DNA from 3 places in the Neisseria sp. P0008.S010 genome. Region 2 is predicted to be linked to each of the others. Evidence: predicted binding sites of a transcription regulator. Region 2 holds the regulator's gene; each other region holds the start of a gene.
The links. The regulator FNR, encoded in region 2, switches genes on or off when oxygen is low (the NO sensors DNR and NnrR bind a similar motif). The targets are predictions, from matches to a motif close to TTGATNNNNATCAA.

Region 1 (3,464 bases), on a different contig from region 2:
TTCGCCTATCAGGGCGGCGGGCGCGGTATTCCGGCGGCAGACATCGAAGTGTTGGAAAACTGGGTGCAGGGCAGCTTGCGTCCGAACCTGACCCTGCTGCTGGACGTGCCGCTTGAGGTATCGTTCGAACGTATTGCCGGTTCGCGCGAGAAAGACCGTTTCGAACAGGAAGAGGCGGAGTTTTTCGCCCGCGTGCGCCGTGCTTATCTCGACCGTGCCGCCGCCCATCCGCAACGTTACCGCGTCATCGACAGTAACCGGAGCAGGGAAGAAGTGCGTGCGGCGGTGGAAGCGGCCTTGCAGGCGCATTTCGAGGCCGTCTGAAAACAGCGGATGCTTGTCGTACGGCCGTTTGATTTTTGAATCGAGTGGTTGTTTGCGCGATAAAAAAACGCCGAATTCATGATTGATTCATGATTTCGGCATTTTTTTGTGCGGTAAATCTGTTTTATGGTTGCTATGGGGTGGGATTCTCTCAGCCTGAAGAGGTTAATGTCTGAGATGCCGCCGATATGAGGCAGACAAGCTTTGTATGATTCATGCAGGCATCAAAAGCAGATGAAGCCGCCATATTCTTTTCAGACGGCCTCATTATTGATTGCCGCCAAGTTTATTCTTCGGCAGGAAGTTCCATTTCCAAAACGGTCTGTTTCTGCCGTTCGCGGAAATCGGCCAGCTTGGCCGCCAGTTCGGGATCGTGGTTGGACAGCAGGGAAACCGCAAACAGAGCGGCGTTTGCCGCTCCCGCTTCGCCGATGGCGAAGGTGGCGACGGGTATGCCTTTGGGCATTTGGACGATGGACAAGAGGGAATCTTCGCCCCTCAGATATTTGCTCGGCACGGGTACGCCCAGTACGGGCAGGGTGGTTTTTGCCGCCACCATGCCGGGCAGGTGGGCCGCGCCGCCCGCTCCGGCGATGATGGCCTGAATGCCGCGTTCGCGTGCGGTTTCTGCGTATTCGAACATCAAGTCCGGCGTGCGGTGGGCGGAAACGACGCGCGCCTCATAGGTAATGCCGAATTGTTCGAGAAATTGGGCGGCATGCCGCATAACGGGCCAGTCGCTGTTGCTGCCCATGATGATGCCGATTTTTGCCATGGTGGTTCCTTAATCGTTTGATGGGTGGGCAGGGTTTCAAACCCTGAGGATGCTGGTTTTGATTTTGCCTGAAACGGGTATCGTTTCAAAAACGGCAGGCGTTGCCGGAATGCTCCGCAGTCCGCCCCGCCGCCGGTTCTAACGCCAAATTTTCAAATTTTTGATATTTTGCCGTGCTTTGGAAAAAATGTCTTCCGATTCTTGCGCGTTATTGTTGCCGGAATGGTTGGCATCGGCCGCATCGTCGTCGATAAAAGCTGGGAAAATGGTCGGATTTTGTGTGCGGCGCGGATTTTGAAAGGCTGCCCGAACCGCTGCTTCGGCTTCCAATTCGTCGTAAGAGGATTTGGCGGCCAAATATTTTTGCACGGCGGGGATGAAACCTTTGTCGTGATGGCTGATATGGGTAAACAGCCAGTTGTGCAGTATGCCCAGCAATTCTTGTCCGATATCTTCGCCTTCGCGCTGTTTTTGTTGGATTTCCCTGACTTTATCGACAAAACGCTGATGGATTTGTTTGTGTTGTTTGCTGAGCGGATATCCGGCATCGTCCATCAGTTTTTCTTCATCGGAAAAATGTTCGACCGTATAGCGGATTAGGTCTTCGATGATTTTTCCCTCCGTCTCGAAATCCTTGCGTTGATTGGCTTCGTGCAGTTCGTTAATGCAGCGGACCAGGATTTTATGTTGCTCATCCACCAATTCTATGTGGGTGTCGAGATCCGGAGTCCAGTCGAAATAGCTCATTTTATTGTTTCCTGTTCTGATGGTTTTCCCAGTGAGGGCGGTATTGTAATGATGCAAGTACTTTGCGGCTTAATCTAAGTCAAAGAATATAGCCGGCATGAAGCGCATCATTTCAGACGGCCTGAATGGGAGGGTGCAGGCTGCTTAAGAATGAGATTGACACAATCGGGCTGATTTAAAGCATTTATGATTTCGATATGTTAAGTCTGCCGCATATTTTGTCGTTTTTGTGTTAATCTTATAAGCGGGCTTCACACTACCATCTTTAGTCTCCTCACATAAAGGCACTGTGTGGCGGTTGTTTGCCCGGTGTCATCATTCAGGCCCTTTGTGCTTAATTTTATATATTCTAAGGATTCAACCATGAAATCGCTGAAAACGTTCCTTATATGGGGCATTGTGGTTTTGGTCGGCCTAGCCTCCTTTACTACCTTGGCCGTCAGCCGCGGCGAGCATGTCAGTGCGATATGGATGGTAACCGCCGCCATATCGGTGTACTGCATTGCCTATCGTTTCTACAGCCTGTACATTGCCAAAAACGTGATGCAGCTTGATCCGAACCGCCTCACGCCCGCCGAGCGGCACAACGACGGTTTGGACTATGTGCCGACACACAAAGGCGTATTGTTCGGCCACCACTTTGCCGCGATTGCGGGCGCAGGCCCATTGGTCGGTCCCGTACTGGCTGCGCAAATGGGTTATCTGCCGGGTACGCTGTGGATTATCTTCGGCGTAGTGTTTGCCGGTGCGGTACAGGACATGATGGTCTTGTTCGTCTCCATGCGCCGTGACGGTAAGTCTTTGGGCGATATCGTAAAACAAGAACTTGGCACCGTGCCCGGCGTGATTGCGTCCATCGGTATTTTGATGATTATGGTCATCATCATGGCGGTGTTGGCGCTGATTGTGGTGAAAGCCTTGGTTCACAGCCCTTGGGGTACGTTCACCATCGCCGCCACCATGCCGATTGCGCTGTTTATGGGTATTTACACGCGCTATATCCGCCCGGGCAAAATCGGCGAGATTTCCATCGTCGGCTTTATCCTGCTGATGTTGGCCGTGATATATGGCGAAGACGTGGCGCACAGTTCCGTCGGCCACTGGTTCGACCTTGACGGTATCCAGCTCACTTGGGCGATTATGATTTACGGTTTCGTGGCTTCGGTATTGCCTGTTTGGTTGCTGCTGACTCCGCGCGACTATCTCTCTACCTTCCTGAAAATCGGTACGATTGTGGCCTTGGCTTTGGGCATCGTGATCGTTAATCCAGATCTGCGTATGCCTGCCGTAACCCACTTTATCGATGGTTCCGGCCCCGTATTCTCCGGCGCACTGTTCCCGTTCTTGTTCATTACCATCGCCTGTGGTGCGGTTTCCGGCTTCCACGCGCTGATTTCTTCCGGTACCACACCGAAAATGGTTGAGAATGAAGAACACGTCCGCATGATCGGCTATGGCGGTATGATTATGGAAAGTTTTGTGGCCATTATGGCTCTGGCCGCCGCCTCGTCGCTTGATCCGGGTGTGTACTTCGCCATGAACAGCCCGGCTGCCCTGATCGGTACGGATGCCAACACAGCTGCCGAAGTGATTACAACCAAACTCAACTTCCCTGTCG
Region 2 (3,464 bases):
CCCAAAGACCATTACAAAGCACAACATAACAGGCCGCTGAACTTAACGGCAACCAGAATATCTAAGGTCGTACTATAAAAAAACCCGACACAAACTGTCAATATCCCATTAAAAATTGCCCGAAGGCCGCCTGCTTCCTAGCTGTGCATCATGCCGAAAAATCAATTCCGTGTCATTCATTTACTGGTGAAAGTACTACTCTTGCCACTCCCAGTTGCACAAAAGCAACAAGAAATTACATCTTTGGATAATCCCAATCTGTTTTACGCCCTTCTCCCAATTCGCTGGCGATTTACCAAAATAATCGCCGCAAGCAGTCATTTCTTAATTTAAGTTTGTTTTTATGTTACATTCACGCTCTCAAAGCAGCCCTACCCTTTCATCCGAATCATTCTTCAACATTATGAAATTACAACAATTACGTTACGCACTTGAAGTTTACCGGCATAATCTGAACGTTTCCGAAGCTGCCGAGGCCCTGTTTACTTCTCAGCCCGGCGTATCAAAACAAATACGGCTACTGGAAGAAGAACTGGGCATTCAGATTTTTATCCGTAGCGGCAAACGGATTATATCCGTGTCACAACCAGGCAAGGCTGTGCTACAAACGGCAGAGCGCATCCTCCACGACATCCAAAACATCAAAAACATCGGTTATGAGTTTACCAAACAAGATAACGGCGTTTTAACCATAGCTACCACGCATACTTTGGCTCGCTACATATTGCCGCCCATCATTGCGGAATTTATCGGCATGTATCCCAAAGTCAGCCTGAATATCAAGCAAGGGACGCCTTCCGATATACAGCAAATGGTTTCTGAAGGGAAAGTCGATTTCGCCATCACGCCGGAGCTGCCCGAAACAATTGAAGAATTACGCAATATTCCGTGTTTCCGCTGGCATTACGGGCTTATTGTTCCGAACGACCACCCCCTTCTTGACCACAAAGGCGCACTCACCCTCCCCCTGATTACCCAATATCCTTTAATCACCTATGAATTTGCCTTCAACCAAGGAACCAATATTGTCCGTGCATTCCATAAGGCCGACATACCGCCGCCGAATGCCGCTCTTTCGGTTGCAGACAATGACGTGCTTAAAACTTATGTCAAACTCGGTCTCGGCATTGGGATTATGGCCAAAGCGGCCTACGAACCGAAAACCGATTCGGATTTGACCTTAATTGACATCTCGCAGCTGATTGAACCCTGCTATTCCGGCCTGTTATTCCGACCGGACAGCTATTTGCGCGGATATATCTATGACTTTATCGGCTTATTCAATCCAAGCCTGACGAAAGAAAGATTGGACCAACTGTTGTACGCGCCGGTTATCGAAGATTTTTCCATTTAAAACGACAAACAAAAAACACAGAACCCAAAAGTTCTGTGCTTTTTTCAGACGGCGTGAGAGCCGCCCGACACCATCTGATTTAACATTTCCGGCTTCAGCAGCCTGATGTGCTTATGCTCAACCACAATCAACCCTTCCTGATGAAATCTCGATAACGTCCTACTGACCGTTTCCAGCTTCAAACCCAAATAGCTGCCGATTTCCTCGCGGGACATCCTTAAAATAAAATCATTGGCGGCAAACCCCCGATGATGCAGACGCTGCGACAAATTCAGCAAAAACGCCGCAATCCGCTCTTCCGCCCGCATATTGCCCAGCAACAGCATCACGCCCTGATCACGAACAATCTCCCTGCTCATCAAGCGGAAAAAATGCGTTTGAATGCTCGGGATTTCCTTACTCAATGCCTCCATATGCCCGAAAGGCAACTCGCACACCTCGCTGTCTTCCAGAGCCACTGCATCGCAGCTATGGGAATGCGTACAAATGCCGTCCATCCCAATCAATTCGCCCGACATAAAAAAACCGGTAACCTGATCCCGACCGTCTTGGGAGGCAACCGTTGTTTTAAAAAAGCCGGTACGTATCGCATACAGCGAATGGAAGGATTCACCCGAACGGAATAAAAACTCCCCTTTTTTCAACCTGTGGCTCTGTTTGATGACCGTATCCAACTGCTCAAACTCATCCGGCCGCAAACCGACAGGCAGGCACAACTCGCGCAGCGAACACGTCGAACAGAGTGTTTTCATCGGTTGTAACAAAGTGTGTGCACCCATGTAATATATCCTTATTGTTGTATGCCAGACAAACTGTATACAATTCGGTCTTGACTCACATCAAGGCGTATCCGCCAGCTTTATGCGATTCTAACAAACAACTACAAACTTGACCAATATCAAACCTTACCCTCATGAAAATTATCCGAATTTCTAACGACGAACAACCCGAATTCGACCGGGAACTCATCGCCTCGCTGCCCGCCAGCGGTCCGCGTTACACTTCCTACCCGACGGCAGACCGCTTCCATAAAGATTTTAACGAGCAAGAATACATCCGAACATTGGAACTGCGGCAGGCAGGCGCGTTGAACAAACCCCTGTCGCTCTACATCCACATCCCCTTTTGCGACACCATCTGCTACTACTGCGGCTGCAACAAAATCATCACAAAAGACAAAACCCGCGCCGACGAATACCTGAACTACCTCGAACGCGAAATGGACTTGCTCGCCCCGCACCTGAACGGCAAACAGCCTTTGGCGCAACTCCACTTCGGCGGCGGCACGCCCACCTTTCTTTCAGACGGCCAACTCGACCGCGTATTCGCCATGATACACCGCCATTTCAATCTGCTTCCCGACGGCGAATACTCCATCGAAATCGACCCGCGCAAAGTCAGCCGCGAAACCGTCCTACATCTTGGCAGGCTGGGCTTCAACCGCATGAGCGTCGGCATACAGGATTTCGACCCCAAAGTGCAGCAGGCCGTAAACCGCATCCAAACCGTCGAAGAAACACGCACCGTCATTGATGCCGCCCGCGAAGCCGGTTTCAAATCCGTCAGCGTAGATTTGATTTACGGCCTGCCGCACCAATCGCTAGAAAGCATCAAACCCACCATAGACACCGTATTGGGCCTGGCCCCCGACCGTCTCGCGCTCTACCACTACGCCCACCTGCCGCACATATTCAAACCCCAACGCCGCATCGACACCGATGCCGTTCCCAGCAGCGAAGAAAAACTCGACATCCTGCAATACGCCGTGCAACGCCTGACCGAAGCAGGCTACGTCTTCATCGGCATGGACCATTTCGCCAAACCCGACGACGAACTTTCGGTTGCCCTGCGCGAAGGCTTTTTACAGCGCAACTTCCAAGGCTATTCCACCTATGCCGACTGCGACCTCATCGCCATCGGCGTATCCGCCATCGGCAAAATCGGCAGCACCTACGAACAAAACGAACGCAACATCACCGACTACTACGCCGCCATCGACCAAGGCCGCCTGCCGATTATGCGCGGCTACCGACTGAACAAAGACGACATCCTACGCCGCAACATCATTCAGGACTTGATGTGCCGTTTCGCCCTCGACTTCCACGTTTAC
Region 3 (3,464 bases), on a different contig from region 2:
AGCCCCACAAAACCACGGTCAGCGCGAAGATAATCGTACCGGCGCGTTTCAGGAAGGCTTTGACCCTGTCCCACAGGCTGGTGATGATGTGTTTGAAGTTGGGCGTACGGAAGGTCGGCAGCTCCATCAGCAGGGGGAATTGCTGCACGTTGCCTTTGACTCGTGCCAAGCGTTTCATGATATATGCCGCCAGTGCAGCCGACAGGATGCCTGCGAGATAGAGGACGAATAGCGTCAGCCCTTGCAGATTGAAGATTCCGCCTACTGTGCGGTCAGGAATGACGGCGGCGATAATCAGCGCGTACACGGGCAGCCGCGCGGAACAGGTCAGCAGCGGGGCGACGGCGATGGTAACGAGGCGTTCGCGCGGGTCATTAATCGTACGCGCCGACATCACGGCGGGGACGGCGCAGGCGAAACTCGACAGGAGCGGGATGAACGATCGTCCGGACAGGCCGCTTTTCGCCATCACGTTATCCAGCAGGAACGCCGCGCGCGGCAGGTAGCCGGAATCTTCCAAAAGCAGGATGAAGGCGAACAGAATCGTAATCTGCGGCAGGAATACCAACACGCTGCCCATACCAGCAAGTACGCCGTTGACGAGCAAGTCGTTGAGGATGCCCGGCGCCATGTTTGCGCCGACCCATTCGCCCAGCGCGGTAAAGCCGCCTTCAATGGCGTCCATAATCGGCGCCGCCCATGTGTAAACCGCTTGGAACACCATAAACAGGATGACCAGCAGCATAATCATGCCCCAGACGGGGTGCAGCACGATGTCGTCGAGTTTTTTGTGCCATGCGGGCAGCGTCATCTGCGTGCGCACTACTTGTGCCAAAATCGATTCGACTTCTTGATAAAGTTTGTCGCTATCCAGCGCATCGAGCGTGCGTTCGGCAGAGGCGGGGCTGGCGGGGAAAGAGCGTTTGCGCGGCAGCTTGGCCACGGCTTCGCGCACTGCCTGTACGCCCGACGCGCTCACTGCGACTGTTTCCAAAACAGGTGCATCCAACAACTCGCTCAGTTTAGCGGCATCGATATTCAAGCCCCTTCTTCGGGCAACGTCGCTCATGTTCAGCGACACCACCATAGGCAGCCCCAGCGTTTTCAGTTCCAAAATCATGCGCAGGGTCATCCGCAGGTTGGTCGCGTCGGCAACGGCAATAATGGCATCGGGCGGAATGCCCATCTTGCCCACCATTACATCTTTCGCCACCGCTTCGTCGGGGCTGGTCGTGCGCAGGCTGTATGTGCCTGGCAGGTCGATAATGCGGACGGCCTCGTCGTCGAGGAAGGCACCCTCGCGCTTATCGACCGTTACGCCCGGATAATTGGCCACCTTGGCATGTGAGCCGGTCAAACCGTTGAACAAAACGGTTTTGCCGCAGTTTGGCGCGCCAATCAAGGCAAAATAGCTTAGTTCCATGAATTGAACTCTCCTTTTTTTGATTGCTTTGATAAGTTTGAAGTCGGATTTGGGGAAAAGGCTTTGAAATTGTGTTTTCAGACGGCCTAAGGCCGTCTGAAAAGGATGGGGCAATCAAATTGATTTTACCCTTGCCGCATTTTCGGAGTACGAAGCATGCCTGTGTACGGCGGTCAGCCGTCAATCACATGGCACATAATTTTTCCCGCTTCTTCCTGCCGCAACGAGAATTGCGACTGGTTGCCCAGCCGCACGGCAAACGGACCGCGTCCGAATCCGCCGACGGCAATCACCTGCAACGGCATCCCGCTTGAAAAGCCCAAATCGGCAAGGCGGCGCGTAACCAGCGGGTCGAGTTCGCCGAAAATCGGATTGGCGACAATAGAATCAATGTGCGCGACCGCGCCTTTACTGAGTTTTGATAAAGGTATGGTAGACATAGGGGGTTTACTTTCGGTGTCGATTAAAAAAACAAACGGCCTGGAAAGACGAATCCGACGCGAGGAAGGATAAGGATATATCCCGCCGCCCGCTCCCGCAAAAGAGATAATTTTAATTATTTGCTGCTTTATTTCGCTATGATAATAAATCTTGTTAATAAAAAAATCAAATCCAAGAGCTGCCAAAACCCTGTTTTCAGACGGCTTCTTGCGGCAAATCAAAAAAAGGAATGATTCGTCGGAAAAGCAGGGGAGCACTATTGATGGGATTTCCGTTTTGATGTTTCATAAAACAGTGGAGACAAAAGGAGCAAATGATGAAAATCTACACCGCCGCAGAAATGCGCGAACACGAACAAATGGCCGTCGACAAAGGCACGACTTTCGAGCAACTGATGGAAAACGCGGGACGAGCCGCAGCCGCCGACCTGCTGCGAAGGCGGCCCCAGGCCGGGCGGGTGCTGATTGTGTGCGGCAAAGGCAACAACGGCGGCGACGGCATGGTGATGGCGCGGATACTGCAGGCGCACGGCTGGCGGGCGGACATCCTGTTTGCTGCCGGAGAAAAACTATCCGAACTGGCGGAATTAAACCGCGGCCGGCTGCAAGGTTTGGACGGCATAGGCTTGATTGCCGCCGAAGACTTGGCAGGCCGTCTGAAAACAGGTTACGATGTGATTATCGAAGGCATCTTCGGCACAGGCTTCGGCGGCAGGCTGCCCGCCGGCATCGCCGCAATCTGCCGCCTGCTGAATCAATCGGACGGCCTGAAAGTCGCGCTGGACATCCCGACCGGGCTGAACTGCGACACGGGAGAAGCAGATGCGGATACCTTCCGTGCCGATTTAACCTACACCTTCGCCGCCTACAAACCGGCGCACCTGGGCGGAAACGGTAAAACATACTGCGGCGAAATCGTCTGTTTGGACATCGGTATCGATTAAGGCCGCGCAATATGACAGAGGCCGTCTGAAGATTGTTTTTCAGACGGCCTCTGCCCTATCTCGCGTTGTTTTTTATTCTTTCAACGCTTCTTCATCCAGAGATTTCAACCATTCCAGCTTTTCGCCGATTTTGATTTCCAGCCCGCGCGGGACGGGTTGGTAGAAATCGGGTTCCTCCAAGCCGTCGGGCATATAGCTTTCGCCGGCGGCGTAGGCGTTCGGTTCATCGTGGGCGTAACGGTATTCGCGTCCGTAGCCCAATTCCTTCATCAGCTTGGTCGGGGCGTTGCGCAGATGGACGGGCACTTCGTCGCTGGCGTTTTCTTTGACGAAGCGGCGCATTTGGTTGTATGCCTTGTAGCCTGCGTTGGATTTCGCGGCGGCGGCAAGGTACAGTACGGCTTGCGCCAGCGCGAGTTCGCCTTCGGGCGAGCCTAAGCGTTCGAAGGTGGCGGCGGCATCGTTGGCGATTTGGAAGGCGCGAGGGTCGGCAAGCCCGATGTCCTCCCACGCCATACGCACGATGCGGCGGGCAAGGTAGCGCGGGTCGGTGCCGCCGTCGAGCATACGGCAAAACCAATACAGCGCGGCATTCGGATGCGAACCACGTACGGATTTGTGCAGGGCGGAGATTTGGTTGTAGAAACTCTCGCCACC

Region 1: a site for FNR is predicted at 1,916-1,929, ahead of ACTHSL_RS05780 (bacteriohemerythrin). Genes of this name have one in related genera too.
Region 3: a site for FNR is predicted at 2,072-2,085, ahead of ACTHSL_RS05700 (FeoA family protein). Genes of this name have one in related genera too.

The regions. Positions count from the first base shown of each region.
Region 1 is NZ_JBQCVA010000015.1:45,071-48,534, forward strand. It holds gene tmk (dTMP kinase) at 1-324, shown strand, start outside; gene purE (5-(carboxyamino)imidazole ribonucleotide mutase) at 611-1,099, opposite strand; gene ACTHSL_RS05780 (bacteriohemerythrin) at 1,238-1,846, opposite strand; gene ACTHSL_RS05785 (carbon starvation CstA family protein) at 2,210-3,464, shown strand, end outside.
Region 2 is NZ_JBQCVA010000044.1:4,131-7,594, forward strand. It holds gene ACTHSL_RS10060 (LysR substrate-binding domain-containing protein) at 404-1,354, shown strand; gene fnr (fumarate/nitrate reduction transcriptional regulator Fnr) at 1,399-2,133, opposite strand; gene hemN (oxygen-independent coproporphyrinogen III oxidase) at 2,268-3,464, shown strand, end outside.
Region 3 is NZ_JBQCVA010000015.1:29,470-32,933, reverse strand. It holds gene feoB (ferrous iron transporter B) at 1-1,423, opposite strand, end outside; gene ACTHSL_RS05700 (FeoA family protein) at 1,597-1,863, opposite strand; gene ACTHSL_RS05695 (NAD(P)H-hydrate epimerase) at 2,181-2,807, shown strand; gene ACTHSL_RS05690 (replication-associated recombination protein A) at 2,880-3,464, opposite strand, start outside.